2 linked regions of the Terriglobus roseus genome follow. The protein of the gene in region 2 interacts with the protein of the main gene of each other region in a pairwise test. Links are inferred from orthologs where the notes say so. Each region holds a gene or a part of one and is shown on either strand. Other genes may lie near its edges. The genes, in order: BLT38_RS20240 and rlmB.

The links.
Region 1: the proteins of rlmB (region 2) and BLT38_RS20240 interact in binary tests that used the Escherichia coli proteins (3 or more experiments, as listed by UniProt). The link is inferred for Terriglobus roseus from one-to-one orthologs.

The regions. Positions count from the first base shown.
Region 1 is NZ_LT629690.1:4,809,910-4,825,981, forward strand. Bases 5,472-8,386 are described here. They hold BLT38_RS20240 (NAD(P)H-hydrate dehydratase), read right to left. Parts: upstream 7,770-8,386; coding sequence 6,174-7,769; downstream 5,472-6,173. Other genes in these bases: BLT38_RS20235 (M15 family metallopeptidase), read right to left, coding at 5,472-6,141; BLT38_RS20245 (penicillin-binding transpeptidase domain-containing protein), read right to left, coding at 7,837-8,386. Outside these bases: BLT38_RS20210 (ribonuclease HI family protein), read right to left, coding at 574-1,248; BLT38_RS20215 (hypothetical protein), read right to left, coding at 1,317-3,032; BLT38_RS20220 (peroxiredoxin), read left to right, coding at 3,091-3,546; BLT38_RS20225 (hypothetical protein), read right to left, coding at 3,559-4,068; BLT38_RS20230 (FAD-dependent oxidoreductase), read left to right, coding at 4,246-5,415; more of BLT38_RS20235, read right to left, coding at 5,425-5,471; more of BLT38_RS20245, read right to left, coding at 8,387-9,222; cell division protein FtsZ, read right to left, coding at 9,364-10,992; BLT38_RS20255 (sugar porter family MFS transporter), read left to right, coding at 11,287-12,612; BLT38_RS20260 (hypothetical protein), read right to left, coding at 12,682-13,272; cell division protein FtsA, read right to left, coding at 13,318-14,547; BLT38_RS20270 (cell division protein FtsQ/DivIB), read right to left, coding at 14,632-15,960. UniProt on the Escherichia coli protein: Bifunctional enzyme that catalyzes the epimerization of the S- and R-forms of NAD(P)HX and the dehydration of the S-form of NAD(P)HX at the expense of ADP, which is converted to AMP.
Region 2 is NZ_LT629690.1:3,651,855-3,667,763, forward strand. The notes cover bases 4,645-7,396. They hold rlmB (23S rRNA (guanosine(2251)-2'-O)-methyltransferase RlmB), read right to left. Parts: upstream 6,541-7,396; coding sequence 5,749-6,540; downstream 4,645-5,748. Other genes in these bases: BLT38_RS15350 (hypothetical protein), read right to left, coding at 4,645-5,725; BLT38_RS15360 (RNA polymerase sigma factor), read left to right, coding at 6,761-7,381; BLT38_RS15365 (hypothetical protein), read left to right, coding at 7,384-7,396. Outside these bases: BLT38_RS15330 (bifunctional heptose 7-phosphate kinase/heptose 1-phosphate adenyltransferase), read right to left, coding at 116-1,186; BLT38_RS15335 (hypothetical protein), read left to right, coding at 1,521-2,399; BLT38_RS15340 (trimeric intracellular cation channel family protein), read right to left, coding at 2,404-3,021; more of BLT38_RS15350, read right to left, coding at 3,467-4,644; more of BLT38_RS15365, read left to right, coding at 7,397-7,758; BLT38_RS15370 (zinc ribbon domain-containing protein), read left to right, coding at 7,764-8,318; BLT38_RS15375 (M13 family metallopeptidase), read left to right, coding at 8,461-10,533; BLT38_RS15380 (hypothetical protein), read left to right, coding at 10,643-10,993; BLT38_RS20560 (YdeI/OmpD-associated family protein), read right to left, coding at 11,064-11,720; BLT38_RS15390 (tetratricopeptide repeat protein), read left to right, coding at 11,892-12,674; BLT38_RS15395 (carboxylesterase/lipase family protein), read left to right, coding at 12,807-14,327; BLT38_RS15400 (hypothetical protein), read left to right, coding at 14,494-15,909. UniProt on the Escherichia coli protein: Specifically methylates the ribose of guanosine 2251 in 23S rRNA.

The sequences.
Region 1 (16,072 bases), 1.2 Mb from region 2 along the record:
TCGCCCGTTCGGCTTGATCATAGAATTTACTCTGCGCAGAAACTCTGCGATCCTAGAGAGATAATTCAATACAAGCCAAGTAGTTATATAAGACAAATCCAAATTTTGGTATATCGTCTACTCAATCTATTCAGTCGTGAAACCTCGCGCATGCGAGTTTCGACAATTTGCTGGTGAGAATACCGCGAGGGCCACACCCGTTCCCATCCCGAACACGGAAGTTAAGTCTCGCTGGGCCGATGGTACTGCACGGGTAGCTGTGTGGGAGATTAGGTGATCGCCAGCATTACATTGAAAAGCCCACTCTTCGGAGTGGGCTTTTCGCATTTGAGCAGTTATTAATCCCACATCATCGACTTAGATAACTTGCCCGAGAATGCCGTGTACTTTTAGGCCTCGAAGTTACTGCATAAGTCCCATGAAAAACACCTTCTTTACTCGCCTGGCGGCGAGCAAAGAAGGAAAAGGGTATCTCGTTTTATCGATCGCTCGTGTGTCGCCTATGTATCGGCGCGCCAACGAGTGGCTAGCTTTCGTAGAAAGCCACGGCCTCGAGTTACTGCATGCAGCGATCTATTCGCGGATGATCTTTACGAAGACGCCATCCGGCAATGACTTCCCACCCAATAAATGAATAGCGCCATCACGAACGAAGCCACGCAGCATTTCCCCTTGGGGGGGAGCTGACACTTCGGACCGTTGAGGGACAGGATCCATCCGACGAGGAGCTGCTGGCTCCGAAGACTTTTGGGGATATGGAGTGGCCTTTGCGGGAGCTGGTGTCTTCCCCATGCCGCGATCCATGGCCTCATTGGCAAGCCGGTCCGCGGTTTTGTTCTTGTGCCGCAGGGCATGGCTGATGTTGAACAGGTCCAGGCGCGCAATCCGCCGTTTGGCTTCTTCGAAGAGCGGCCGGAGATCAGGGCTATTGACCTTGTACTTGCCCTGGATCTGTTTCACCATCAGCTCGCTGTCGCTGACGACCTTGAGGCGCGTGTAACCGTTATCCAAAGCCCACTGAAGAACACCCAGCAGGCCGCTGTATTCGGCAAAGTTGTTTGTCTTGAATCCAAGGAATTCGCTTAGTTCTGCGAGAACAACGCCATCTTCTTTCGCAATAACGGCACCATATCCCGCAGGACCAGGATTACCTCGTGCTCCGCCATCGCAATGGGCCAGAAGAGTAATGGCTGCGGTGTTGCGGGGGGACGAAGGCTGGGGCGACGCGAATAGATCTCCGGTAGACATCGATCTATTAAAACAGGTACTTCGTGCTGTTCTCGACGCCTTCGGCGTAGCAGATCAGTGAGAGCGTCTTACAGGACAGTAGTACCGCTGACGAAGACCTGATCTGTCTTGTTCCCAAGAAGGCGATACAGCGCAAACTGCCGCGAACTACCGTGACGAAGCTCCATGAGTATCTCCGCACGGTTGGTCGCATCGGCGTCGACCACGTCAATGGGACGATACCGTGGAATCCGGTCAAGATGCATGCTATCGGTGACCGTCCGCATCGCGGGATGAAGTGTTCCATCAGGATCGGTATTCGCGACGACTGTCACATAGCGCTCCGGCGCTGAATCCGTCGCTGGAACCCGCGCAAAGAAGGTGTAACTGACGGGCGCGCTGAAATAAAGCTGGTAGGCGCCCATCTGTTCATCCGCAAACGTGACCGAAGGGGAAGCAGGAGCCGTTGTCTTCGCAGTCCTTGTGCTGCGGTTGCGAGCGGTAGTTGTCTTCGCAGTGGTCGCGGGCTTAACGGGCGCAGCTGCAGAAGGCTTCGGAGCTGCGGTTGTTTCCAACGCATCCGTTGCGAGTGCCGGATTCATCACAACCGCACGCGCCAGATCTTCCAACGCACTGAGTGCAGTCGCGCGCTCCGTGTTGTTGCTGAATTTGTAAGTGAAATCGTGCGCTGGACGGTCTTTCGCATCACTGACAGCAACGATCGAATCCAGCGGTGTAGAAAGCGTAGAAACAGTCGAGGCTTTTACCTTCACGACAGCCTGGGTATCATCCTTGGCCGTGGTGATCGCACCGCGTCGCAGGACCGGGCCACCCGACATGGTGTCGCCGCTGGAGATGGTACCGCCCTCCGTCACGGTCTCGTTGGCGGAAGATCGAACATCGGATGGGCCGGCCGCTCGCGTTTCAGCAGCCTTGGCAGTGCTGCGGCTTGCCAGCTCCATTGGATCTGGTGGAAGCGCATTCGGATCATCTTCTTCCGCGGCACGATGGCGGATGGTGGGGCGATCCGGATCGTCGGCAGGAGCATTGTTCTGCGTAACGGTCGCCTCGGGTGGCTTCTTGGAATCTTTCTTATTTGCCTTACCCTGATCTCCCGTGTTGTGCGCGGAAGATTCAGGCGAACGGTGCAGCGTGGGGCGCTCCGGATCGACAGAATCCTTGTCCTTCTTGCCGGAACCGTAGTCGTCCAGCGTTACCTTTGCAGGCGTATCTTCCTCGCGGCACTCTTCGGGAATCGCAGCCGCAGCGGCTTTCGGATCGGCTGTCTTGGAATCAGAAGACTTTGAACCAAAGTGAGGCTTGCCATCGTCCTTAGGGGCTTCCTGCACAACATGCGCGTTGCCGCAGTTCGGTCGAATGCGTCCAGCCTTGGGTGCCTTTGGAGCGGACACACGCCCGTAGCCGAACCAACCGTCATCGAACGGCAGGTTAGCGGCAATTGCGCTTCCCGCAAAATTCCGCGATGCAATCAGATCAAAAACATTCTGCTGCACGCCGCTCTTCTGCAGGTCGTAGCGAATACCGGATTCAAGGGCGAAAGGAATGGGCCGAGCCAGGTAAATGCCAGCGTCTTCATAGTGGCCACCAATGAAAAGCGACACCGGGATAAGCCGAGCAGCCTTTGGCTTCAATGGGTCATCGCCAACGTATTCGTACAGCGCGACGGCGCGCGTTACCTGATCCGGTTTCGCAACCTTGTGCATTTGCGCAACCGCCGCAAGAGGCAGCGAGCACAACACGGTTGCGGCAGAAAGCCAACGCATGGCGAACGAGCGGGCGTGCATACTACTCCATTGGACGGCGAAACGTTCTCAACAGCATACGCGGCGTAAGCTAGGAACTATGAAGATTGGCGACATCGTAGACTTTACGCTCAACGACCAGGACGGCAACAGCGTCTCTCTTTCACAGTTTCGCGGATCGCCCGTGGTGCTGTTTTTCTACCCTCGCGCAGACACGCCGGGCTGCACCGTAGAAGCCTGCGAATTTCGCGACATTTACAGCAAACTGAAGTCCGCAGGGGCGATTTTGCTGGGCATTTCGCGCGATACAGAGTCGAAGCAGAAGAAGTTCGCCACAAAATTTTCGCTGCCTTACACCCTGTTGGCAGATCCGGAACTAACTGTAGCCAAAAAGTTTGATGTGGTGCGCGACGCCACCATGTATGGCAAGCCCGTGATCAAAATTGAGCGATCAACGTTCTTGTTTGATCGCGAAGGCAAACTCTCAGCTGAATTCCGCAAGGTAAAGCCGGAAGGCCATGCAGCAGAGATGCTTGAGGCTATCGGTAAGGCCTAGCCGCCGGGTAGCTCAGTAGGCTGGAAAAATCAGTGTCTGCTGAGGCGAGATGCTCGCCTCAGTACCCTTTGCGGGGGCGGCATCGGCCGTCTCTCGTTGCCCCTGCTTGCCTTGCTGCGTAATCACCTGGCTTAACTCATCCTGACCATTGATTCGCGCAATCTGAAGACTCAGTTCGCCGGCGCTGGACATTTGTCCGGCCGCAGCCACGGTAACCACCGTTAGCTCTACCGGACTACCTGCTGGAGCATTGCCAGCAGCTTTGGCCAGTTTGCCGTGCAGTTTCTGGCCGTTGGCAGCGTGTGCGCTGTCTATATCGCTATCCAGGTGCACTTCAATAGGCGTGCCCGTGGCAATGCCCAGCGTATTGCGCATGGTCGCAATCCGTAGAGAGGCGTCGTCGCTTGCAGCACTGCCATTTCCAGCGACGGAGATCGCACCCTGGGCTGGTGGTGCGGCTGCCAGAGAACTGGTTTGCGCCGCAAGGGCGATTGTGAAGAACAGCAGGATTGCGCTGTGCATAGCGGTTCGCATCAACAATTGGGATGAACTCTGTCACCCGCAGGGTTGTCACGCATTCTGGCGTCGTCGGCATATCGTCAGCTATCTGAAGATTCCGTAAATGCATCCGTTTTATAAAGATTGTGACGAAATCCGGTCGTGTGACCGTAACGTGAGTGCACGGAGGGACTTGGACACATGGCAACGCGCATGGAAGACGTGATCATTGTGGGTGCAGGACCTACGGGATTGGCGCTGGCAGCGGAATTGCGGCGACTTGGCATTACGCCCATGTTGTTTGACCGGGTAACTGAAGGTGCAAATACATCGCGCGCAACCGTAGTTCACGCTCGAACGTTGGAGGTGCTGGAGCCACTCGGCATCAGCGACACGATGGTGGCGCGCGGTATCCCATTGCGTGCTGGGAATATGCGGGCAAAGGGGGGCACCATCAAGGCCACCATTGCCTTTGATGAGCTGCCAACAAAGTATCCGTTTGCATTAGCTCTCCCGCAGAATCTCACCGAAGAAATCCTGGTGACAAAGCTGCGGGACCTGGGCGCCTCCATTCACAGGCCCATCGAGGTCAATTCGCTCACTCAAACTGCGGATTGCGTCACGGTAACTTATACCGCTGCAGGCACGCTCGTTCAGGATCTGTGTGCGCGCTGGGTAGTTGGTTGCGATGGTCTGCACAGCACGGTGCGTCAGGCTGCGGGCATTGCCTTCACTGGTGGCGATTACGAAGAGTCGTTCGTTCTGGCGGATGTCGAGATGGATTGGCCGCTCTCGCCACATGCCACCGCGAATATGTTGGAAATGTTTTTAGGCGACGAAGGCATCACTCTGATCGCGCCTTTGCCAAACAACATCTGGCGCATCATCGCCACGCAGGAAGACGCTCCCAAAAATCCGACAGTCAACGATTGTCAGCGCATCCTGGATACACGCACCATTCCCGGCGCAAAGGTGCAGCGCGTGGTGTGGTCTTCGCGATTCCGCATTCAACATCGCGTGGCGCGCAAACTGCGGCAGGGCCGCGTGCTCATCGCTGGCGATGCGGCGCACGTACACTCGCCTGCGGGTGGCCAAGGAATGAACACCGGCATACAGGATGCGGTCTCTCTGGCAAGCGCATTGGCAACAGCGCTTCGTACTGGCGATGAATCGGAACTGGCTTCATGGGAAGAGAAGCGTTTGAAGATCGCGCATTCCGTCGTGAACACCACGGACAAGATGACGAAGCTGGCGCTGTCTCAGAACCCACTGACACCGCTACTGCGAGAAGCCATTCTTGGCCTCGCGGGACATGTGCCTGCCATGGGACAAGCAATGGCACGACGGATGTCCGAAATCGATAACCGTTAGTTAGGTTGCCTATCGAATGCTCTCGAACGGAATGTTCATGATGGGGTACTGCCTCCAGTCGCGGTAATCAAAGTGCCACCACTCCGTTGGATTCACCTCAAACCCTTCCTTGGTCATGGCGTGACGAAGAACACTGCGCAATTGCCGTTCTTCTGCGGTGCCGCCGGAATAATCGGCATAGGCGCGTTCTGTCATCTCGTCATAACCGCTGGGCATGGTTACTTCCTCACCCGTTTTCAAGTCATAAAGAGAAAGATCCACGGCGCAACCGCGATTATGTTTCGATCCGGCTTTCGGATCCGCAACGAAAATCTTCTGATGGTTCGGCGTTGCGTCCCAGAAGATTTTTGTCACGTACCACGGGCGGTATGCGTCGTGAATGATCAACCCATATCCAAGCGGACGCAGCGCGTTGCTGGCGCGCACCACAGCTTCCGCCGCGGGCCGCTGCAGGAATGCACGAGCCTGCGTGTACACCGGCGTTCCAAGGAAGTTGTTTGAAGTCGCATAGCGAATGTCGAGCTTGATTGTGGGATCGAGCGTGATGAGTTCCACAAGATCCGCTGCGCGGAAGTTTCCAGTCTCTTTGGGCGGCTGTGCCTGAAGCGCCTCGGCACGCAACTGCTCCACAGGACGCAGCGGAGTAATGCGGAACGAAGGTGCCTGTGCGTGGAGCGTGGCGCATGCAAGAACAACGCTGCAAAAGAAATGAAGTACTCGCTTCATGGTGCTGATGTTTGCACGACACGGCCGCAGAATCAATCGTGCAGACCGCAGATCCAATCGCCAATGCTGTCTGCTGTGCGATAACGGAAGGCTCTGCTGAGATGAGCGACCGTGTCCGTAGCAAGCACCGTGTGCTCGTCCATCTCACGCGCAGCGAAGTCACCCGCAAGCCCATGCAGATAAACGGCAGACGCTACGGCTTCGCGAACTTGGTTTGGCTTTTGCGCAAGACACGCAGCAACAATGCCGGTAAGGATATCTCCGGAACCGCCCTTCGCCATGGATGGATTGCCCGTGGTGTTTACAGCAATCGAACCATCGGGATGCGCAACCAGTGTGCGCGAACCCTTCAGCACTAGTGTCACACCATGCTGCTGTGCGAAGTCGCGTGCCAGATTCAATCGATCCGCCTGCACCTGTTTTGCCGTGATGCCGAGCAGCGTTCCCATCTCTCCTGGATGCGGTGTAAGAACGATCGTGCGCGCACCGTTACGTGAAGCTTCGTTCAGTAATGCAGCCTGATCTTTGAATGCGTTTAGTCCGTCAGCATCCAACACCAGTGGAATATCGCTCTCCAGTACAAGACGCCGAACAAACTCAGAGGCTTCGCCATTTGTACCTAACCCCGGACCAATGGCAAGAACAGAAATCTTCTTCAACCATTGGTCTTTCGACTGAAGGTTTGCAAGCGCAACAGAGCCGGTTGCATCTTCGCTGAGCGGATGCGTCATGAGTTCCGGCGTGATCAGTGCAACCGTATTCAGGATCGACGTTGGTACAGCAGCCGTGACTAAGCCTGCACCCGCACGCAGCGCAGCCAACGATGACATGGAAGGCGCGCCTGCCTTACCTGCCGCGCCACCGATGAGTAATACATGGCCATACATGCCCTTGTTGGATTCAAAAGGACGTGGGGTTTCGAAGATGCGTTTTGCAGCGCCTGTCCATGTGAGCTTTTGCTCACTTTCGATAGCTGCATCCGGAGAGCCAATCGGCGCGACAACGACAGGTCCAAAAACATCTGGCGCGGTGAGGTGCCCGAATGCATGCGCAAGCTTTGGCGCAGTGAAGGTGACAACTGCATTCGCGCGAAACGCTCCATCGGCGTACGTCTCTGTAAGGTTTGCGTCCCATCCACTGGGAAGATCAACCGCGATCACCGAAATCGTTGTATCTGCAACGATATCGCGCGCTACGGCAGCGGAGCCACGTAACGGCGGCGTGAAGCCTGTGCCAACAAGGGCATCCAGAAGAACATCAGCTTCACGAATCGCATTGGGCAACGACTCCTTTACTGCCGCCTCATCTGCAAGAATGCGCACAACAGAACCATCCAGCGATTGATAGGCCGCCGCAGCATCGCCCTTCAATTTCGCGGCATCGCCTAGCAGAAGCACTTCCACATTGCGGCCAGATTGAAGCAACACGCGCGCTGCAACAAATCCATCACCACCGTTGTTCCCAGCTCCGGCAAGTACAAGAATGTTCTTCGCCGTTGGGTACTGCTGCTGCGTGAACTTCGCCACGGCGGTTCCTGCATGTTCCATCAGTTCGCCAAAGGGAACTCCAAAACGCTCGGCGGTAGCGCGGTCTGCGGCGGACATCTCGGCTGCGGTGAGGATCTTCATGCTGCTCCATTCTAAGAAGAAAGAGCCCGGCAATGCGCCGGGCTCCTGTCATTCAAAATGCGTCGTATTAGCAGGTGGTTGCATTCACGGCGCAGGGCTTCGCAAATCCCGTTGGCAGCGGAGCCGTTGAAGGTGTTCCCGTTGTCTCCGTTGCAGGAAGACTGCTGGTAGGTAAAGCTGCTGGTGTCGGGCTCTGTCCAGGAACGGCTGTCGCAGCGGCTGACGGATCGGTCGCCGGCGATGTCGCCACCTGCGGAACAGCGTGCTGCTGGAAGTAACTCTTATCCGCAAGCGCACGATAGAAGACGCCCGTGAGTTCAGCGGCCTTCGGTCCAAAGGTAGGCCGTCCACCGGTGAGGAAGAAGACAGTTACGATGCGGCCGTTGGGCCCATCGCCATACCCCGCAAACCAACCAAAGCGCGTTCCATTGTCAGAGCACGTGCCGGTCTTGCCAAGGATGGGGAACTCGCTGAAGTTGGTCCGCAGACTACGCGCCGTACCGTATGAAGCGTCCACAGCGCCCGCCATGCCAGGCAGCATGTCCGGAATGTACTTCTGAATGTTCAGCGTGCGCTTCAGGCGCGGCTGAAAGTTGGCAATCTCGTCAGGCGTTGTCGGGTGCTGCAGATAGAACAGCGAACCGCCATTCGCAATGGCCGCCACGATGGCGCCAAGCTGCAGCGGCGTCATCTCTACGCTTTCGCCGAAGGAGCACATTCTGCCCACGCCGCCCTTCGATTCCGGCAGCGGATGATCCGGATAAACACCAAGCTGCTCGCCCGCAATGTTGTAGCCCGCAAGCTCGCCCAGACCAAACTGGTTGGCGTAGTGCTTCACGGTCTCAAAGCCCATCTGGCGACCCAACTCTTCAAAGTAAGGATTGATCGACCGGGCAAGAGCATACGTCAGGTCGATCTTGTAACCATGGCCCAGGTTCACGGGCGTGTCCTTGGTGATGATGCCTTCGGACAGCGCCGCCAGCGCCACGGTCAGCTTGATGGTGGAACACGGCTCTGCGCCGGGTCCCAGCGCCTGCTTCTGGTTCACCATCGCCAACACGCGACCGTTCTGCGGATCAATCGCCAGTGCGGTACCGTTCATGTTGCCCAGCGCCTGAATCAACGATGCGCGGACAAGCGGATCTTCTCCGGAGGTGACATCGCCCAGCGTGATGTTGTCCACGTTCGTGGCGAACGACGGTGCGCTAAAGTGCTCGACATAACGGACGCGGCGAACCACACGGCGCTTGCCGTGCGTCACCACGACCACGTTGGTAGCGGTAGCCGCCTTGCGAGTCTTCTTTGTGGATGTGTGCGCCGTGGAGCTATGTGCCAACTGCGACTTGCTGTGGTGGGCTTGTTTCGTGTTCTTCGTCATGGCCGGTGTGGCCACAACAGCAGAAAGAGCAAGCAGGGAACAGGCCGCAACACGCAGGGGTGAAAGAAAACGCATCGGCACGAAACTCCTTCATAGACTCGCCTCGCAATCGTCGCGAGGCGGGAAGGACGCTCGGTCTGCGGTCCCCTGCCGCAGATCTCCCGGTCCCTGAAATTTAGACGTCTGGAGCCCAATCCGGGCAGTTTCCAGACTAAGTTACAGGCTTCCCCGGCGCAAAAATGCGGGGATGTCGAGTTCGTCGTGCTCTTCTTGCGGTTCAGCAGGCGCTAGTCCCCCAAAGGAGGGCACGCGGACATCCGTACGAATCGTGGTCTCTTCCACCCGAATTGTGGTTTCTTCCACCACATAAGTGCCGTCTTCGCGGCGAGGCCGAAGGAAAAAGTCGTCGTCAAAGACGCTGGCCGGTACCGGCACCAGTTCTGAAGGCTCAGTCTGCTTGGTGAACGTCTGCGGCGGCTCTGGCGTGGTCGTGAAGACCGGATTGGCCGGGGCGGGAGTCGTCTGCGGCTCCGCATGAAAAACCGGAACTGCCTCTGGACGAACGGGTTGCGGCTGCGCAGAGAACGAAGGTGCCTGCGATCCTTCCGCAGTCTGCGGCACAAAGTTCTGCGGCTGCTGCGCTACCGGAGTGGGTGTCCCGTACGAAGGTTGCGCCACCGGAAATGTCTGCTGCGGAACCGACCGAACCGGCGGTGCAGCGGATTGCTGCGGCGCAGCCTGCTGCTGAACGGGGGCTGGTGGCGGTGCCACGTAACGCGGCTGAATCGGCGGAACATAGCCCTGTTCGGTCGCGGAACGGGCCTGACCGGGTTCCAGAAGGCGCTCACGACGCTCCAGGCCATCCTGCTTCGGCTCCTTGAAGCCAGTGGCAATGACGGTGATCTTGATCTCATCACCCATCTTTTCGTCCTGCACAGCACCAAAGATAATGTTGGCGTCTTCGTGTGCAGCATCCTGGATAAGCACAGCCGCATCATTGACTTCGCTCAGCTTCAGGGACGACGAGCCGGTGATATTGATCAGGATGCCGCGTGCGCCGTCGATCGCGCCAGCTTCCAGCAAAGGCGATGCCATGGCAGCCTGGGCAGCCTCGCGCGCGCGGTTGTCGCCGCTGCGAACACCGGTGGCCATCACTGCATAGCCCATGCCCGCCATCGTTGTCTTCACGTCAGCAAAGTCGCGGTTGATGATGCCGGGAATGGTGATGATGTCGGAAATACCCTGCACGCCCTGACGAAGCACATCGTCCGCAATGCGGAACGACTCAAAGAAGCCAGCATCCTTCGCCACTGCCAGCAGCTTCTCGTTCGGAATCACAATGACCGTATCGACGGCCTCAAGCAACTCTTGCAAACCGCGCTCCGCCTGCATCATGCGGCGCTTGCCTTCAAAGGAGAACGGCCGCGTAACCACGGCAACCGTCAGCGCGCCCATTTCGCTGGCCAGCGATGCAATAACCGGAGCCGCGCCGGTGCCGGTTCCTCCACCAAGTCCGGTGGTGACGAACACCATGTCTGCGCCTTCCAGCGCTTCAATGATCTTGTCGGAATCTTCCAGTGCTGCACGACGCCCCACGTCAGGGTTTGCACCCGCGCCCAGCCCGCTGGTCAGCTTCACGCCAAGCTGCAGCTTTACCGGAGCCATGGAGGTTTTCAGCGCCTGAACATCCGTGTTCGCTGCGATGAACTCCACGCCTTCCACGCCTGCTGCGATCATGCGATTCACAGCGTTATTACCGCCGCCACCTACACCGATGACCTTGATGCGCGCGCCGCGCTGCATGTCGTCGTGGTAGTGGATTCGCAGATCTTCATCGGGCATCATGGTGGGGCTCCTTCATTCCGGCAGGGGGAAAAACACAATCGCAAATGCGAAACAGCTTTGCGCATTTGCACAATGCGCTTTCTGTGATTCTGTCACGTTGCACTGTGCGGACGCTCGTGCAAAACCCCGCCGAATCTCGCGCAGAGTTCCATACTTGATTCCTCCCCTGCAATTTCTCAAAACCCCGGCCTCTCGAAGAGGCGCTTACAGGTAAGAGAACCCGAAAGTTTCGCGGAATGCACTCATCCATGTACAGTGCGCAGTGAACACTTTCTGGCAATTTTTCGGAGGCGTATGCAGATCAATGCGCAGGTAATACGCGCAACAGCAGTGGCCGGTCTCGGCGGCTTGCTCTTTGGCTTTGACACAGTAGTTGTTTCAGGCACCAACGCCTCTTTGACAGCGCTTTATAACCTGTCTCCCAGCGGACTTGGTTTCACCGTAGCCTCCGCACTCATCGGCACTGTGATTGGTGCGTTGACCGCCGGCATTCCGGGCCAAAAGCTTGGGCGTCGCGACAGCCTCCGCATCATGGCTGCGCTGTACTTCATCGCGGCATTGGGCTGCGCCTTTGCGTGGAGCTGGCCGTCACTCATCGTCTTCCGTGTTCTCAGCGGCCTGGCCATCGGCGGTTCCAGCGTGCTGGGTCCCATGTACATCTCTGAGCTTTCACCAGCGCAATACCGCGGACGTCTGGTGGGCTTCTTCCAGGTCAACATTGTTGTGGGCGTTCTCATCGCCTATCTGTCGAACTACGTCATTGGCCTTCAGCACCTCGGTTCAACCGAGTGGCGCTGGCAGCTTGGCGTTGCAGCAATTCCCGCAGCGTTATTCGTTGTTGCGCTATTCGGCATTCCCCGCAGCCCGCGTTGGCTGGCCATGATGGGACGCCGTGAAGAAGCACTGAAAGTGCTGAACCTCATCGGCGATCCTGACCCGCAAAAGCGTTTGGATCGCATTGAAAAAGAGATCAACGAAGAGCGCGCCGTGGCTCACATGCCGCTGTTCCGCAAGGCACATGCACGCGGCATCTTTGTTGCGGTAACAGTGGGTGCGTTCACCCAGTTCTCCGGCATCAACGCCATCCTCTATTACCTGAGCGACATCTTCCGTCTCGGCGGAGCTACCAGCATCTCCAGTGCAGGCCAGTCTGTCGCAGTAGGCGCAACGAATCTGGTAGCAACGCTGATTGCCATGTCGCTGATCGACAAGATCGGCCGCAAGAAGCTGCTGCTCACTGGCACATTCGGCCTCGTCATCTGTCTCTTCCTGGTGGGCCTGGTCTTCCACATGGATGCGCATAAGACCCTGTTGGTCTGGCTGCTCATGGCATACATCGCATGCTTCGCTTTCTCGCAGGGCGCAGTGGTGTGGGTCTACATCAGCGAAGTCTTCCCCACCGCGGTTCGCGCAAAGGGACAAGCATTGGGAAGCTCATCGCACTGGATTTTCAACGCGATCATCTCGTACGCATTCCCAGTCATGCTGCGCCGCTCCAGCGCTGCAACCTTCTGGTTCTTCTCAGCCATGATGGTGCTGGATCTGGTGCTCGTGAGCACGCTGTATCCCGAGACAAGCAACGTATCCCTGGAAGATATTTCGGCGCATCTCAGCCACTAAAAGTGTGTATGGCAACGAAGAAGGCCCGGCAAATGCCGGGCCTTCTTGTGTTCTCAGGTTCGCTGAGTCCTAGCGGTTACGCTGCGTGTGAAACACGATACCAACACTCACTGACTCAACCGTGTTTGACTTCACGCCGCCCATGCCAATGTTCTGTCCAATGCCCACTTCGGGCAGACGAACGGCCATGATCGGCAGCAGGTTGATGTCGAGTCCGCCCACAACGCGATAAGCGAAGAAGTTGTCGATGCGATCACGCCGATTCCATCCAAAGAGCACTTCGCCGTACGGCGTCAGAAAGCCCTTATCCGCGGAGAAGCTGGCACGAACGCCGCCCAGCGCGCTGTCCATGCGGAACGCATTCTGACCCGACAGAACGTACGAGGCGGACTTGTTGCTCTTGTAAATGTCGCCGCGCACGTCGACACCCAACAGCGCCGGTCCCATCTGCTTCCACTGGTAGTACGCGCCACCACCGCCGCCAATCGCGCGATCAACGCCATCGTTATACGAGCAGGGAAGAGGAGCGTCCTTGCAGGCCACGCCCGCCGCGCGTTCCACGTTGATGGTGCCGTAGATGCCCAACTGGGCATTTGCATGAACCGTGACGAGAGGCAGCGCAGCTGCCGCCAGAACCAGATGCAGGAACTTCAACTTCATATGTTAATGAGTTTACCTGCATGGCAGCAGGAACCGGGGAGTCCTTTAGAAGCTACCTGCAAATAGCGATTTCAGCTTCTGTTTCAGGCCCATCTCTTCGCTGGCGCGGCGCACCTGGGTGCGATGGGTGTAAAGCAGCATTCCGATGGCAGTGGCGAACTCCGGTCCCGCCAGCTCCTGCGGCATACGCGACAGCGGCACTGGCGATCCAATACGCGCAGGCGTACGCAACAGGCTCTCCGCCACATCCAGCAAACCAGCCAGTTTTGCGCCTCCGCCAGTCAGCACGGCGCCTGTGCCCAGCGCTTCCAGAACTCCGCCCTGACGCAGATTGTCACGCAGCATGGTGAACAGCTCACGCGCACGCGGCTCCAGAATCTCTGCCAGAAAACGCTGCCGGACGAGCCGTGGCGCCGTCGATCCACCCGTAGACAGGTTGCCGCCCACTTCGATCTCGTTCAACGAAGGCACGCTGGTCACCACGCAGTTGCCATACATCAGCTTCAACTGCTCGGCCTCTTCCGTGCTCACATGCAGCCCCACGGCAAGATCATTCGTAAAGTGATCGCCACCAATCGGCAACACGGCGGTGTGAGCTACCGAACCCTCAAAGAACACAACCAGTTCCGTGGTGCTGGCTCCAATGTCAGCAAGGCAAACACCCAACTCGCGCTCATCGGCACTTAGGACTGATTCAGCGGAAGCAATGCCTTCGTACACCGTGTCCACCACTTCCAGTCCCGCACGATTCGCACACGTCACCACGCTCTGCGCCACGCCACCGCTGCATGTCGAGAGGTGAAGATTCACCTCCAGCTTCGTGCCCACCATGCCAATGGGATCGTGAATACCGGGCTGGTCATCCAGGATGAATTCCTGCGGCAACAGGTGCAGAATCTCGCGGTCTGCGGGCAGCGCAACCGACCGCGCACGATCCACCGCGGCGCGTACTTCTTCACGCGTAATCTCGCGCATACGGCTACCCATGGAGATACCGCCGCGTGAATTGATGCCTTTCACGTGCGTGCCGCCAATGCCCACAACGGCCGTTTCAATACCGATGCGCGTCATGCGTTCCGCAGTCAGAGCCGCGCGATTGATAGCGTCGGCCGCAGGGCCAAGCTCCGCAATCAGTCCCTTGCGCATGCCTTTGGAGCGTTCAATCCCGTGGCCGCGATAACGCAGCACGCCGTCCTGCAACTCCGCCACCAGCACGCAACTCTTCTGGCTACCGGCGTCCAATACGGTGATCAGATTGTCGTTCTTCTCTTTCACAGAACGCCACGACTCCTTCGTGCATGATACTGCGGTGTTGCAGCCCCTTTTGGCTTTTGCTGAAGGGGGTATCCATCCTGACGACTACTCAGCCTTTGCCGTTGCCTTCGCAGCGCTGCGGGCTTTCTCTCGCTTCGCCATCCAGGCCTTAATCGCTTCCACACGCTTACGCGTCGCGGCTTCCTTCTCCTGCGCTTTGGTCGATGGCTTGTGCGCCGCAGGCGCCGTTGGTCGTGCAGGCGTGTTCACCACTACCGTTTTCGCCGCAGGAGCAGGAGCCTTCACCGGAACACTTACCTTCGCCACAGGCGCAGGCGTCTTCACAGGTGCGTTGACCTTCGCCACCTGCACCGGTGCACTCTTCTGCGAGGGCGCAGGATTCTGTGCAACGGTAGCGTCAGCAGCCGCAGGCCCACTGACCACGGTGGAATCCTTGGCCGGCATCTGCAGCACCACTTGCCGTTCGTAGCGCATATCCACACCGCTCAAACGCGGATACGTAGTGTGCCACTCGGGAATGTGTTCCTGAAACTTATGGAAGCGCTTCAGGAAGTCCTGCGTGCCAAAGTGCACCATCACGTCCTGATTGCTATACGGAATCAGCGCCTTCACATCCTCAGGGTCGGACAGGTCCACTTCGCTCAGTTGCGACGATGTATTCTTGCCATCCGAATCCAGATCCTTCAAAAACGCGGCAAAAAGCTGCATCTTCTGCTGACGCGACGTCGCTGCATCGGCGCCTTTGATCCCCGTGATCACGGGGAAGGTGTAACGTGCATTGCCCGGAGCATCCGGCGGAATATCCAGAACCACGCCGCTGGCATCAATCAGGCCAATGTCTCCGCCCTGCCGCAAATACGCCACAGGAACACGCTCCGTCACATGCACACGCAGACGATTCGGCAGCAGCCGCATCACCGTGGCGTGTTCCACCCAGGGCATCTGTTCCAGTTGCGCACGTCGCTCCTGCAAGGGAACGTGGAAGATATTGCGATCCACATCCTCACCAAAAACACTGAGCATCTGCGCGCGTGAAAGATGACTGTTGCCATCCAATTCCATCTGCTGCGACGAAGTAATGCGGAAGGTATCGCTCGTCGTCATGTAGCGCATCGCGGTGTAGCAGCCCGCGGCTACAGCAACCAGCGACAGGCCAACAGACACGCCCGCGATAATCCATCCATTACGAGTCTTGGGGATCAGGCCACGGCGAATACGACGATTACGTCCACTGGCGCGCAGGAACGCTTCCGTATCGGCGTCTTCCGTGAAGTCGTCTACCATCTCACGACGCGGACGCACCGATTCGACCGCTGGGCGGCGGAAGGGAACTGGCCCGGGACGCGACGCCACATCGTCCTCGTCATCGAGGACTGCAGCGACTGCGCCGCCATTCTTTTGAAGCTTCCGCATGCCTGAGCAGGGCCGCGGAGAATCGCCTGCGGCCATCTTACAGTGCTGTGATGCGGCATCCGCACGGAAACAATGGCCAGCCGGAACCTAACTGGGCAATCCCTCTGCGAGC
Region 2 (15,909 bases):
AACAACACGGTCAGGAGCTTCGTCTGCTGATTTTGAGCACTGTTGGTCCGGGCCGGTCGGGCGAAGGTTTTCGCGGCCGTTGACCGGGCTGTTCAGTACTCGAAGTTAAAGATCGCTACGGGTATCGCACTCCCGCTGCTGCCAGAATTTCGGCCGGCGACGCGGTGCCGGTCGTTTGTAGCTTTTTCACGGTCACGGTAGCTGCCAGGTTCGCCAACGTGGCAGCCTGCAACGGTGTTGCCCCTGTCGCCAGGGCCGCAGCAATCGTTGCAACCACGGTGTCTCCTGCACCTACTGTGTCGATCGGACCTTCAACAGGCCATCCTGCGATCAACGAAACTTTTCCATCTGCCGCCACGGCGATTCCCTTGTCACCGCGTGTAATAAAGGTCGGCTTGGAAGTGCGTTCGTAGATACGCGTTGCAAACTCGATGGCTCGTTCATCTTCATGCAGCGACTCAGGAGCTTCATTGAGAAGCTTTGCTGCTTCGCCCATGTTCACCTTCAGAAGAGCACCGGAGAATTTCTCCAGGTGGTGGCGTGCGTCCACAAGGAACACCGCCTTCTTCGAACTTGCAATGATGCCGTTCATACGTTCGATCAGCTTCGGTGAAGACACACCCGTCTCCACTTGCTGATTGAGAATCACCACATCGTGCCTTGCTGCAGCGCTCTCCAATCGCTCCAGCAAACGTTCCGTAACGGATTCGTTCGATTCATTAAAACTACCGAAATCGATCCGGCCTTCTTCCAGGTTTCCGATGCATGGCTTCGCGTAGACCATGGTTTGCCATGCGGCATCCTCAATGACATCGCATTTGCAATTGCGATAGTCCGACAGCATGCTGTGCATCACCTCTCCGAATGGATCGGTACCGCTAATGCCGAGCGCCTGAACATGTCCCACGTTCAGTGCTGCCAGGTTCGCAACTACATTGCCTGCGCCGCCGAGTGAATACCTCTGCCGTCGTACGCGCCTTACCTTCAGACCTGTCTCCAGCGAATACTCTTCTTCGCCTTCATCCAGGTCCCAATAGGCATCAATACAAAAATCACCAAAGACCGCCAATGAGCTTGACTCCATGCGAGTCAGAACAGACGAGAACCATTGATGAACATCTTCGGAGGCGCGAAGCCCCTCTTCCGTAACCGTGTTGCCGGTCTCTTGTTGGTGTTGTTTTTGCACGTATTGCAAACTATGAGGACATAAACATCACTGGCAAGCACACGATCCGAAAAGCTGTACTTACATGCCATGCAGTCTGTGACGGTAAACTCTGGAACTGCGGGAAATCAGCCGAACCATGCGGTTCCGTAGCGAAAAAGCCGTGAATAGATTGGGCTTAAAGCTTCATCGACAATAGAAGTCAGCTCCATCTCTTACTCAAACAGGCAATACATCGTTTCTCTACATCAGCGTGCCTGTAAGTACAGGAAAAGGGGTAAGTGAGAACACATGCAGGACGCTCACACATTACTTTGGAATTTGTCTGCTTAAAGCAACAAACAAGAGGAGTGCAATGGAACCGCTGCAAGTGTGGTCTCTCAACGGGGAGCGTTTTATAGGTAATACTCCCGAGGAGATACCATCAACCGTCACCTGGCTCAAGGGCTTATCAGATCCTGGTGCCGTGGTTCCTGACGTTCTTTGCCTGCAGGACTTCCGAGCCAGCATGATTGCGCACCTCAGCCCCCTGCCTTACTTTTCGTTTGTGCCCATGACAATCCAGAGCTTTTGGGGTAAACGAGAATCGTTAGGCATCTGTATCGCATCACGATGGCCCATCGACGAAATCGAAATTCATCACACATGGGGTGATGGCGTCGTGCGCCATCTCGAAGGCGTGGGGGAAGATAACGAACGCACGCAGCCACTGGACGTTTCGGACTCGCTCATTCTGAAAACACAGAATCGCCTTGCGATTGCCTGCAGCGTGCATCGTCCCGGTGACGAAAAGCCGTTGCGTGTCGCCACGCATCATGGCTTCTGGGTGCGTGATGGCATTCCCACTGCGAACCAGATGGACAGCACAATTTCTGTTTGTGGTTTCCTTGCGGAACAGGCACATCGTTACGGTGGCCTGCTCTACGCTGCGGATTACAACCCTGACAAAGAAGGCAATGTATTACGCACGTACCAGCAATTTGGCGGCGTGGATTGTCTTCCTCTCGAAATACAGACAACCTTGGCCACGCATCATCCGGCCTATCGCTTTGGTATTCGATCGGACTGCATGATGGTCTGGCCCGACAGCGAAGGACAGTACCACTACGCTGTTGAGGATGTTCACGTAGACCCCACTCCTGGAAGCGATCACGACATGGTCTGCGGCAGGGTCAGTTTTCTTGATACGCCGTTAGAGAATACCTTCGGACATCTGACCGCCATCTGCAGGTAGATGTTCAACCTGCGATAGGCAGGTTCCAATGGAAATGCACCGCTGCCATACGCGTTGCAAAGCAGCAGACAATCCCTGCCACATCCGCCATGGGAGGCTTAATGCCAACCTTCCGCAGCGTGACAGTGATTGCTGCTCCAAGCAGAGCCGCAGCCGCGTAAACATCTGCCTTCAGCACATTCGGAATCTGGTTGATGAGAATGTCGCGGAGAGTACCGCCGCCCACCGCCGTCAGCCCACCCAGCATCGTCGCCATCAGCGGATGGATTCCATACTCAATCGCCTTGGTCGCGCCAGCCACAGCGAAAAGGCTTAGACCCGCCGCATCCAGCACTTGTACCCAGCCCTCACCACTGGCGGCGATCGACGTTCGCAAAGTGAATACGATCAAGCCTGCGGTAAGAGCAGTAGCCACATAGCGCCAGTCGCGCATGGCATTCGGAGGTGTGGCGCCAAGCAGGATATCGCGCACGATACCACCGCCCAGTGCCGTAAGAAACGCAACCACCAGCACCCCAAGAAGATCCAGCCGAACATGCACTCCGGCCGTGGCACCTTCTGCCGCAAAAAGAGCTGTGCCGATCAAATCCAGTAGCAGGAGAAGGTGGTCGCGAACGCGCATGTGCCTCACTATAAAGTGCCGCGCCAGTTTACGACGCAACGCAATTTGCCAGATATAGCCATTTGCCAAACGCATTTGGGTGGGCGTCTACTCGCCAATACAGACTTCCGAGTCGCTCAGACATTGGCTACGCCTGTCCGGCCCGTGCACTTACACGCACTTCAACCGTTGACAAGGAAGGGGGTTCCCGTGGAAGCCGTCAGCACCCAAGCGCCTGCTTACTCTCATCGAAAAAACCCAAATCAAACGTACGACTCCATCTGCCACCGCTGCTTCTCCACAGTGGCAACGGAGAGCAACGAGAGTGCCCTCGCAAAACACGAACAGCAGCATGAGTGTGGAGCGATGGCCCAGGCACGGACGCTGATGCATAAAGACACATACATGTCCGCCGAACGAATGATTTCCTCTTCAGTAGACGCTGCCTGAAAGGGCTGCCCTTCCCTTAACGCAGCTGTGTCGGAGCGATCGTGATGGAGCGACGATGAAGCGACGCTCCTGCCTCCGGCACGCTGCCATCATTTACCAACACCTCTGCCGGCTCTGCTTCAAACGGAATACGAATCGTGGCCTTGCCGTGCGCAGGAACACGCAGTGGAAGCGTGTTGGTCAGCGTTCCGGCGCGCACAGTCACAGGAACTTCAGCATCCGTTCCGCCGGTGTTCTGTACCTCTACCGCAACAAGCCATGAACCGGCCTGTGCCACTTCCTTACTTCCACCCCATTGAGCGCGAGGATCGTCAGGCGGTGCCTGCACTTCCCTGCCGATAGGTCCACCATAAGGTTGCTGATGTTGCGGCAACAGGTTTGCCGGTGCAGCGGCGCGTTCAATCTTGCGCGGCGCAATCGCGGCAATCTCCAGTTGCGGCAACGATCCCGTTCCCTGAATCCAGCTTTGGAAGAACCAGTCCAGCTTCTTCGTTCCGGCAACCTGCTGCACCATCTGTTCGAAACTCGAAGTCTCTTGCGCAGCAGACCCAGGCGCGTTTTCCTGCTTCAATCGCCATCCGGAGAGCGCTCCTTGAAGCGCGTCCTCACCCACAATGTTTCGCAACATCTGCAGAACATAAGCAGAACGCACGCGCGCACAAGAAGGCTGCGTGCATGTCGATAGCGGCGTAACCGGACCATCTACAACCGGCGCATCCGACGACGAAGAACTCATCTGCGGCGAGGCATCCGCGTCCATCTGGCGCAGACGCTTCGCTTCCGATGCCAGTCCAGCAAGGGCTACGGTGCGATCGTTGCCACGCTCAGCCCACAGCGCCTGCATAAACTCCGGAATGCCATCACGCAGCCATGCAGCGTCGATGCCATCGGGCAGCCATGCCGAGGTCAGCGGTACCACCAACGAAGGTGCAATCGCCGCGGGCTGTGCCGTCCGCAACGGAGCCACCAGAAGCGCACCGTCCGCATATCCCGCCGCATCAGGAATGGGCAGATCAATCACATCCAGCGGACGCGAAGCCTTAGGTCCCAGCCACTGCTCCAGCATCGGACGCAAACGAGCAGCAGCCTCACCGATAGAAGCAGCACGATCAGCCGCGTCTGTAACAACACGCACCAAACCGCCTGCCACTTCCTGTGGAGCCGCCAGAGTCACGAACAACGAAGGAGTACGCGGCCCAAGCTTTGCCATTGACCACGATGCCGTAGCAACACCCTCCGCAGCAGCGGTCAGCTTCTGACGATTGCCACAGAAGAAAGCAGCATCCGGCTGTGCGCCCTCATACTCCAGCGTGAGATGAAGTGCGAACGCGCTCTCCACTTCACGCGCGCGACTCGCCTCCACAGCCTTCGGCACTGCGGCCCCATCCTTAAGCAACGCGGAATCGCCGGTAGCGGGATACCAAAGCACATTGCCCATACCGCGTAGCCCCGTAAAGGCATCGGTGACCGTGTCCCAGTCCGTGCGAACAGCAACTTCCGTGGGCGCTCCCAACTCCAACAGACGCGCTCCACTAGCTGCGATCGTGCCACCGTAATAAAGATCCAGCTTGGTATCAGCGCCAGGGGCGAGCGGTTCAGGAAGCGTTAGCAGCATCTCCGATGCCACACCCGTGTGGTCCAGATCGTCGCGAAGATGATGCTGTTCCAACTTGAGCGTACTTCCCTGCGCAATCCGCGCACTCTCCCACTTCAATGCGCCAGAAACCTGCAACGCAATCGCCGAAAGCGGCTGCGTGCCGGTGTTCTTCACCGTAATCTGCGCGCGAATTTCCGCCAGTCCGGTGTGGGTATTCAGATGAACATCCAGATCGCGTGCGGCAACAAGAGGTGCACGACGCGCTTCGGCAGGTACCTTCGCCGCAGCAGCAAGATCGGCTTCCGTGACGACTAAAGGCGACGCCCCCTCCACCGCTTCTCCAGAGCTACTGGAAGACGATTCCGCAGCTGCCGTCTGTGCAGGTTCTACTGGCGAACCATCGGCGTCTGCCGCATCATCCGGCGAGCGTCTACGCAGACGAGGTGGATGCGCACTGGAAGATTCGCCCGGCTTCGTCGGGGCAGCAGCAGGCTGCTCCGGTTCGGGTGCAACAGGCTCTTCGTGGCGTTCAAACAGCACCTTACCCTTGGGCGCAGGCTGCTGTTGCTGTTCCGTCTGTTGTTGCGGTTCAGTTTGCTGAGCGAAAGACGAAACAGGCAGCAGAGACGCCGCTGCAAGCAGATACGGAACGAGCCGGTGTGGATTGGAATGCGACATGAAAATCTTCAGAAAATGGGCGGCTAAGAGCCGAGACCCTTCCGTGGCTTGGACGCCTTCGCAGGCGCTTCGTCAGCAGGACGCTGCTTTACGCGACGCTGCCGCGCCGCCTCATACATCACGACCGCGCCCGCAACCGACACATTCAACGACGGCACCGCACCCGCCATCGGGATGCGCAGCAGAAAATCGCAGGTACGCTTGGTCAGGTCGTGCAGCCCCGCCCCCTCGCGCCCCATCACCAGGCAGATATCTGTGTTGAAGTCGAACTGGTCGTAGTCCATGGTGCCGCGCTCATCCAGCCCAATGATCCAGATATTGTGTTTCTTCAGCTCCTCGAGAGAGCGCACCAGATTGGTAACTTTGGCAGCGCGAACATGCTCCGTCGCCCCGGCTGACGCCTTCGCAGCAGCCCCGCTCAGGGGTGCCGACCGGCGTTCAGGCAGCAACACGCCGTCCACGCCGGCGCCATCCGCCGTACGCAACAGGGCGCCCATGTTATGAGGATCTTCCACCCCATCCAGAGCAAGGAAGAACCGCTTCGCATCGCCGCCGGAATGAATTAAGTCTTCAATCGTCAGCAACTTGCGTTCTTTCAGGAACGCCACTGCACCACCGTGATTTTCACTCCGGCTCATGCGCTGCAGCTCTTCCCGGCTGCCGTAACTGACACGAACGCGGGCTGATCGACACAGGTCAAGCAGGGCGGCCACGCGCGGGTTAGTCGGGCCGGAAAGAACGGTGATGTGGTCCAGGTCTTTGGGCCGTACGCGGACGGCTTCGGTGACGGGATGGAGCCCGAAGAGAATCTCCATACTCCCAGTCTACGCGGAGCCAATCCGCCGCGGAAAATAGCGCTTTTCATTGACCGTTCACTAACCCTAGAATGGATGAGCCGGACCGCATCGCACACCTTCGCGTACTCAGGGACAACTTTTCCTCATGCTGAAAGAAAATTCTTTCGGGAACCGAGTCTTTTCCGGACAACCCCGCGTCAACAATGATGTGCAGGGTGCTTTGTCCATTTCGGCGGCAATGCTGGAAGCCAGCGAGCAGGAGAACGCGGAGATCGCGCTCGGCCTGAAGCGGCAGGACCCTGATCTGCTCGATCGTCTGATCGACACCTATCAGCACCGCCTGATGCGTTACCTGACCTTCCTGACCGGCAAGCGCGAAACCGCCGAGGATCTGTTCCAGGAGACCTGGATGCGCGTGCTGATGCGCGGCGCACAGTACAACGGCAAGGCTCGTTTTGATACATGGCTGTTCACCATCGCCCGCAACCTGGCCATTGATCTCTCCCGCAAGCGCACCATGGCGTCGCTGGATGAGCTGCAGGACCCAGGCAATGACGAGCGCCCCTTTGAGATTGCGATTGACGGACCTTCGCCGTTTGAGCAGTTTTGCTCCCGCGAAGATGCCGCAGAAGTAAGCGCCGTGCTGCTGGACCTGCACGCCTCCTACCGCGAAGTGCTGGTACTGCGTTTCCATGAGGAAATGGCGCTGGAAGAGATTGCAGCGGTCACGAAGTCTCCACTCTCCACGGTGAAGTCGCGTTTGTATCGCGGCCTTGCTGCGTTGAAGCCGCAGATTGAGAAGCTCCGTCGTGAGCGGAACCTCGTCCCAAGGACGGCCGCTCAGGGAGGGCTCTCTTGAGCATGGCAATTTCGGAGGACCCGCGCACCCCAGGTTTAAATGCACGCGCGGCGGTGGTTAACCGTACCCATCGCGTCATTCGTCAGCGTGCCAATGCCATGCGGGAGCGCAAGCGTACCACCCGCGACCTGATTGTTCCGTTTGTTGTGTGTTCTGCCTTGCTTCTTTTCATCGCTGCAGCTGTGCTGCACGTAACAGACGAAAGCATTTCAGACATCGCCGGCATCTGGAAACGAATTGTGGATCTGGGCGCAGATGCAGGTAGCGAAGTAAGCCTGTTGCTGCTATGGTTTCTACCACTCTCGGTCATCACGGCCGCGGTGGTGCTGCTCCGTCGCAATCGTCGTCCGTCGGACCGCAATGACAAGGTAAGGTAAGCCCCATGGTGTGGAAGACGGAACATAGCCAGCGACCGGACGTGGAACAGAGCGACGACGAGCTGAAAATGATTCCGCTCTGGTCGGTCATTCTGTCCGTCATGGTGTTTGTCGGTATCCAGATGCTCAGCTATGGATACTTTGGCGGCCCCCCTCCCGGCGGACCGCGCCACGGCAACCCCGTCATGCATGCCATTGGCAGCTATAGCTGGGGAGCCGCTCTGGCCAGCTATGTTCTGCTGATTGGTTACATCAGCCGCGATGTGAAGCGCCGCAACATGCGTCCCGCACTGTGGATGCTGATTGTGCTGGTCATGCCCGGCGGCATTGGCGCCATCGTTTACTTCCTGCTGCGCCAGCCCATCCTGAGCCGCTGCCCCTCATGCCGTACTGAAGTCGCTAGCGACTTCCATTTCTGCCCGCAATGCCAGTTCCAGATGAAGCCGGTATGCGGCCAGTGCTTCCGCGGCGTTCATATCACGGACGTGTACTGCACCAACTGCGGCCACGACCTTGCGGAAGACGCCATGCCCGCGCGCCTGCGCTCCTACAGCGACTAAAAGCAGTCCTACACGTCCCCCAGCGGATACCCATAACGCTCATAGTTGTCCCAAACAGACGCGCCGGGAAACTTCCGCTGCGATTCGGCATACGTCGCGCGTACTTGCTACAAAGGATCGAAGTCTTTCTTTGGAGCCCCCTATGCGCTTTCTGACCGTTGCGCCGTTTGTACTGTTTGCCGCGAGTGTCTCCGCACAAAATCTGACCTCGCAACCTGCACCCACCGGCGCACAGAAGCCATTGGTCCCGCTGGAGACATTGCCGTACTCACCAGTGCTGAACCTCACCAGCCTGGACCGCAGCGTGAATCCCTGCGACGACTTTTACAAATTTGCATGTGGCGGCTGGCAAAAGAACAATCCCATCCCCGCCGACCAGTCAGCATGGAGCGTCTACGGCAAACTGACCTACGAGAACCAGCAGTTTCTATGGGGCATCCTGCGCGATGCCGCGGCCATGAAAGATCGAGATGCCACCCAGCAGAAGATTGGCGATTACTTCGCAGCCTGCACCGACGAACCTGCAATCGATAAGCGTGGCTTCGATCCGGTCAAGCCCGCACTCGCACGTATTGCGGATTACAAATCGCGCGAAGCTCTGTTGAAAGACCTGCCTGCCTTCGCAGTCGACGTGGATGGTTCTTTCTTCTTTAACGCCGGCTCCACGCAGGACCCGCAAAACGCAAACAACGTTATCGCCGGTGAAGACGCAGGCGGACTCGGCCTGCCCGACCGCGACTACTACCTGAAGACCGACCCGAAGAGCGTAGAGATTCGGCAGAAGTACGTCGCCTACATCGAAAAACTATTCACCATGAGCGGCGAGTCCGCAGCACACGCAAAGACCGATGCAGACGCGGTGATGAAACTCGAGACCGCGCTGGCAACAGCGTCGCTTTCGCGCGTCGATCGCCGCGATCCATACAAGATTTTTCATCGCCTCACGCTCGCCGACCTGCAGAAGCAAGTGCCTGCAGTCGATTGGGCACACTTCTATCAACTCGCCGGAGCGCAGAGCTTCACCACGCTGAACATCTCGCAGCCAGACTTCAACAAGGCACTGCAGCAACAACTGACAACAGCACCGCTCGATACGCTCAAAGCGTATCTACGCTTCCACGCTCTCACCTCAGCCGCACCGCAGATGAGCAAGCCATGGCGTGAAGCCCAGTTCGACTTCTTCAGCCACTACTTGCGCGGCACCCCAACAATGTCTCCCCGCTGGCGCACATGCACCCGCCAGGTGGATGACTACATGGGTGAAGCGCTCGGACAGGAGTTTGTCCGCCGCACCTTCTCTGCAGACACACGCGCCAAGACGCAGTTGATGACCAATCTCATTGAAGATTCCATGAAGCAGGAGATTGAACACCTCGACTGGATGAGCCCTGCAACGAAGGCTGAAGCACTGAAGAAGCTGAAGACCATTCGCAACAAGATTGGCTACCCCGATCACTGGCGCGACTATTCGAAGCTGACCGTCACGCGCAACGATTACTTCGCCGATTATCACAACGCGGTGATGTTCGAAAGTGAGCGCGACTTCGGCAAGATCGGCAAGCCCGTCGATCGCAATGAATGGATGATGTCACCACCAACGGTGAACGCTTACTACGATCCGCAGATGAATGACATCAACTTCCCTGCGGGTGTTCTGCAGCCACCGCTCTATGAGGCAAAGGCCGACGACGCACCGAACTACGGCAACACCGGCTCTACGATTGGCCATGAACTAACGCATGGTTTCGACGACCAGGGACGCCAGTTCGATGCCGAAGGCAACCTGCGCGACTGGTGGACGAAGGAAGATGCAAAGGGGTTTGAAGACCGCATCAACTGTCTGCGCGATCAGTTCGCCACATACACCGTGGTGGATGACATTCATATCAACAGCAAGCTGACCAGTGGTGAAGATGTAGCCGACCTCGGCGGCACATTGATTGCTTACATGGCATGGAAGAAAGCAACCGAAGCTGAACGACTCATGCCTGTTGATGGCTTCACACCAGACCAACGCTTCTTCGTAGGATTCGCACAGTGGGCATGTGAGAGCCAGCGACCCGAACAACTTCGCATGAACGCACTCACCAACGAACATTCGCCCGGCTATGCACGCATCAATGGCATTGTGGTGAACATGCCGGAATTTGCGAATGCATTTCAATGTGCAAAGACTGCGCCCATGGTGAAGGCCAACGTTTGCAAGGTTTGGTAATCGAACGCGGTCTTCTTTTTTGCACATCAGGCAACGAGAGGGCCGCGACCTTTGCTCCAACTCTGTGTCCACTCCAATGCAGTTCGGAAGTGAGGGAGCACCAATGAACATGAAGACACGTATCGCAGCACTCGTACTTGGCGCTGGCATGATTGCCACGCCTGCAGCACTTTTCGCTCAGGGGCCACCGCCTCCGCCCCCGGGCTACGGCCAGGGCCCCGGACGCTGGGATGCACCTCCTCGCGAATATACCCGCGATATCCAGCGCCAGGGCTATCGTGATGGCTTGTATGGTGCGCAGAAGGACTTTGAAAATCATCGCCGCCCCACAGTGATGAACCGCGATGAGTATCGCAACTACCGCGGACCAGATCGCCGTGGCTATCAGTCTGCTTTCCAGCGCGGCTACAACGCGTGGTGGGGCCACCAGCGTGGACCGGGCGGACCTCGTCCTTACTAAGAACTCGTGAAGATAAGAAAGCCCGCACAAGATGCGGGCTTTCTTATTTCCTGTCGTTTTCAAACGAGAATCAGCACGAACGATACTTGTCGTTGAAACGACGCCCCGCTTCCAACATCGCAATGGTTTCGCCCATGCGCTTCTCGCGCGTCTCTTCTTTCTTCGCCGTCGTGATCCATTCCAGATATTCGCGCTTGCAGCTCGGCGGCAGCGTTTCGAAATACGTCTTTGCGCTCTTTGACTTCTTCAGCAGAACGGCGAAGGCATCCGGCATTTCAATCTCCTGGCGTGTGCCCTTGCGTGTGCGGCCTTCCATTGCAGAACCGGCTTCGCCTTTCCGAATCAACTCAGCCGCATACTTCACATACTTCGGCAGGTCCTTCGGCAGATCTTTCACAGAAGCAATCTGGCCGATGCTTCCCGCGCCTTCCACCTTCGGCATCCCCTGCGATTCCAGATACTCCGGCATCTTTGGCGACCAGAAACCAAATCCACAGTAGTTCTTGAACGCCGCCATAAAGCATAGGTTTTCACCGTTCACCGTGAAGAACGGACGACTCCACTTCACATCCTCCACGACCTCCGGAACAGCCTTGTGAACCATCTGTCGCAAATGTTCCAGGATGGGTTTCGCATAGTCGGGTGCCTTTGCGATCTGCGCATCGATACGCCGATCAAAGCTCTCTGCAGACATTGTTTTCGCGGAAGACTTCTTCGCCGTTGCCATGATTGCGGCAGTATATCCGCAACCCCTTCGCTCCCGGTGGAAGCTGCGGCAGCATCGCCAACGCGCACATTGTTACAGTTCTATGAAAATACCCCTTGCATACGACCCCCTCGCAGGAGCACTATCCATTTCACCCCTAAGGCTGTGGCTCCCCCGGGAAGGAGGGTTTCCATGGTTCGCTCCATTCTCATTCCGCTACTCTTCGCGCCGTATCTGCTCTGGGCCCAGCAGGCTGTTCCTCCTGCCGCAGAAACGCCTCTCACTCCGGCGGTCCTCACGACAACAGACAAACCCGCCGACACAGCTTCCACTCTGCCCCCCACGGAAGGTCTGGCAGACACACTCGCCGTTCGCGGACGCTATCTCGCCGCAATCCACGTCTACGAGCAGCTTCAGCCCACCGCAGTCATCCTGAACAAGATGGGCATTGCCTGCGAACACATGTTCATGTGGGACCGTGCGCGCGCCAGCTTTGAAGACTCCATCAAACTCAATCCGAAATACGCCGAGGCATACAACAACCTAGGAACGCTGTCGCACAGCCAGGGCGATCTTGCGCGTGCAGAGAAGATGTATCGCAAATCGCTGAAGCTGAAGCCAAACGATCCCAACACCATGCAGAACCTGGGCACGCTCTATTACGCGAAGCGCAACTTCCGCAAAGGCGACGCCGAGTATCGCAAAGCTCTCGCAATTGACCCCGGCATCCTGGAACGCAGCGCCAACCGCGGCATTCCAGCCAATTCAAAGGTGCAGAGCGCCAGTGAAATCCACTATCACCTGGCGGCCACGTACGCGCAGGCAGGCAGCCAGAAGATGGCCCTCGACTACCTTCGCAAAGCCATCCTGGAAGGCTTCCGCGATCGCAACCGGCTCATGCACGACAAGGAATTCGCCGACATGAGAACCAGCGACGCCTTCCTGGCAATGGTCGAAGATATGCAGAAGAATTAGCCCCCTCCCTCACGTCCTCGAGGGCGAGCGGCTTCACCATCGCGTGAAGCCGCTCTTGCTTGCGTCAAAAGCAGCTACAAGACCACGCAACACCTCGCCTTTGATACAAAGGACATCGCACAGGGAGATGAAATGAGCACAGTGTGGACGCGTCGGCAGATGTTGCAATACACAGGGATAACCGCGGCAGGCGCAGCTTTCCGCCCCGTTCTCGCACAGACATCTGGCAATCGTCCACAGGTGAAGACAAAGCTCGGCACGGTGGCTGGCGAAGAAACCAACGGCATCCGACGCTTCCTCGGCATCCCCTTCGCCCAGCCGCCCATCGGCACACTGCGTTTCCGCGCACCCCAACCCGCAAAACCGTGGAGCGGCATTCTTGACGCTACAAAGTTCTCCGCTAGCGCTATGCAGCCCAGCCACCCCAACCAAAACGAAGACTGCCTGTACCTAAACATCTTCACACCAACAAAAATCGAAGGCCCTCTTCCCGTCTTTGTCTGGATTCACGGCGGCGGATTTACCGGCGGCAGTCCGGTAGACGTGGACGGCACGGTCTTCGCGCGTGACGGCGTCATCATGGTCACGGTTGCATATCGCCTGGGCGTCTTCGGCTTCCTCGACTGGTCGCCCTTGCTCGGCGCGGACTATGCGGATAGTGCAAACAATGGCCTGCGCGATCTCGTGATGTCGCTGCGATGGATACATGAAAACATCGCTGCCTTCGGTGGCGATCCCACACGCGTCACCATCGGCGGACAATCCGCAGGTGCAAAGCTGACAGCATTCCTGCTGGCTGTAGACGAAGCGCGCCCGTACTTCTCCGCAGCAATCTCCGAGAGTGGTGGTGGTGAACGCATTCTCGATACCGCAGGCGCCCATCGCGTCACAGAAGCGTTCGCATCGCAGCTGACAGACCGCAGCCACGCTGCGATTCTTGCGTTGTCCTCGCAACAACTCATCACACTGCAGGAACGCATGATCCAGGCCGCGCCAGGCAACTTTCCTCTGCGCGTACAAGGCGGAGGCCAACTGCTACCGCATCGCGCCATACCCGCCATCGCGGCAGGTACCTCACGCGGCAAACGCCTGCTCATCGGCACCTGCCGCGATGAAAGCGCCTTCTATCTCGGCGAACACGCAGCAGAGCCCATCACGCAGAAACGCCTCGGCAATTCCACCGAAGCACAATTCCAGGCTGTCCTTGCAAAATACGCAGCAATCTATCCGCAGATGTCCACTGCAGACCTCAACATCCGGGCGCTCACCGCAGAAGAGTATTGGGTGCCCAGCATCCGCGTAGCAGAAGCCCACAAGAAAGGCGGCGGTGGGGCAACCTACTTCTATCGTCTCGACGAGACCGCAGCCACCGGCCCGCACAAAGGCACCAGCTATCACGCGTACGACATTGGCTACGTCTTTGAACATCTCGCCACAGACGAACCACCTGCAGCGCAGACACTCTCCAAAGAAATGCACACGGCATGGGTGAACTTCATTAAGGGCAACGCTCCCGCCGCAACCGGCCTGCCCACATGGCCGCAGTGGGATGCAAAGCAGCGCGCCACCATGCTCTTCAACGCAACAAGCCAGGTGAAGCAACAACCCGCAGAAGCAGAACTGCGTCTGTGGGATGGCTTCTCCTTTTCATAAAAGCTGTAAGCCTCGGGTTTCGGAAATGCAAAATCTTCACAGTTTCGCATTTTCCGGCTAGTTAATCGTTTGACTAATGCGTTATGCTTCCGCTGCCACAAAACAGTCGTCACCGCCTGTGCGCAAACATGCGACGACTGTTCGGCACACAAGGGAGATGCTGTTCATGACGTACCTGCCGCGTTCCGTTACTCGCCGTTCCCTCCTTGCTTCGCTTGCCGCCACCACGGGCTACGCCGTAGCGCAGAAAGTGATTCCAGGAATCCCCAACGTTGGCATCCGTGCAGACAACAACGCTGCGCGCACCGAATGCGGTGTAGGCGCGCTGATGCCGTGGGCAGATGGCCTCTACGCCGTCACCTATAACTCTTCCGGCAAACGCACTGGTACCGGGCTCGGCCTCTATCGCCTCGAAGATGATCTGAAGATCGAGGCGCTCGATATGCCCAACGGAGTCTACGCCAATCGCTTCATCCATCACGCCAGCAATCAATGCATCATCGGCCCATACGTCATTGACTCCACCGGCAAGTGGCGCCGCATTGAAGGCCTCGTAGAACATCGCCTCACATCCACCATGCCGCACCTCACCGATCCAAAGAACCGCGTCTACTTCATGACGATGGAAGGCCTCGTCTTCGAGATGGATGTGAATGACCTCAAGCCGCGCCTGCTGACAGATCTCACAAAGGACATGAGCATCAAGGCACAGCCACACTTCAAAGGCGGCTACACCGCACAGGGTCGGGTTGTCGTCTCCAACAACGGCTTCTTTGCTTACGGTGAAACACAAGCAGGTCTCTTCGAGTGGGACGGCAAAGGGCCATGGAAACGCATCAGCGACAAGCCGCACATGGACGTGGCCGCGCGCGAAAACATGGGCAACGTCATGTTCGCCAGCGGATGGGATGAAAAGTCTGTACTCTTCCGCGCACTCGTCAAAGGCGAGTGGCAACTCTATCGGCTGCCCAAGCCCTCACATGCGTTTGAACAAGGCTGGCAGACCGAATGGATGCGCATCCGCGAAGTGGAGACCGAGCATTACATGATGGACATCCAGGGCATGTTCTATGAGCTGCAGCCCATCGCATTTGAAGACCGAATCTGGGGCGTGAAGCCCGTCTGCCAGCACCTGCGCATTATCCCTGACTACTGCAGCTTCCGCGGCATGCTCGCACTCGGAGGCAATGAGACCACACCCAACAACGACAACAACGCCGTCGTAGGCCAACCGCAAAGCGGCATCTGGTTCGGAAAGACAGATGACCTATGGTCATGGGGCAAACCAAAAGGCTGGGGCGGACCATGGCGCAAAGATATGGTCAAAGCAGGCGAACCATCCGACCCATTCCTGTTCACCAGCTTCGAACACAAGATGCTTCACCTCATCAGCGACAAGGCAGGCACCGTTGAAATCCAGATCGACTTCCTCGGCGATGGCACATGGGTGAAGTACGAAACAGTGAAGCTGGCCGCAGGCGAATACCACCCGGTCATCTTCCCCGAAGGCTTCAGCGCACAGTGGGCACGCCTCGTGCCCGGCGTCTCCGCGAAGATGACCGCAGAGTTCATGTTCACCTAG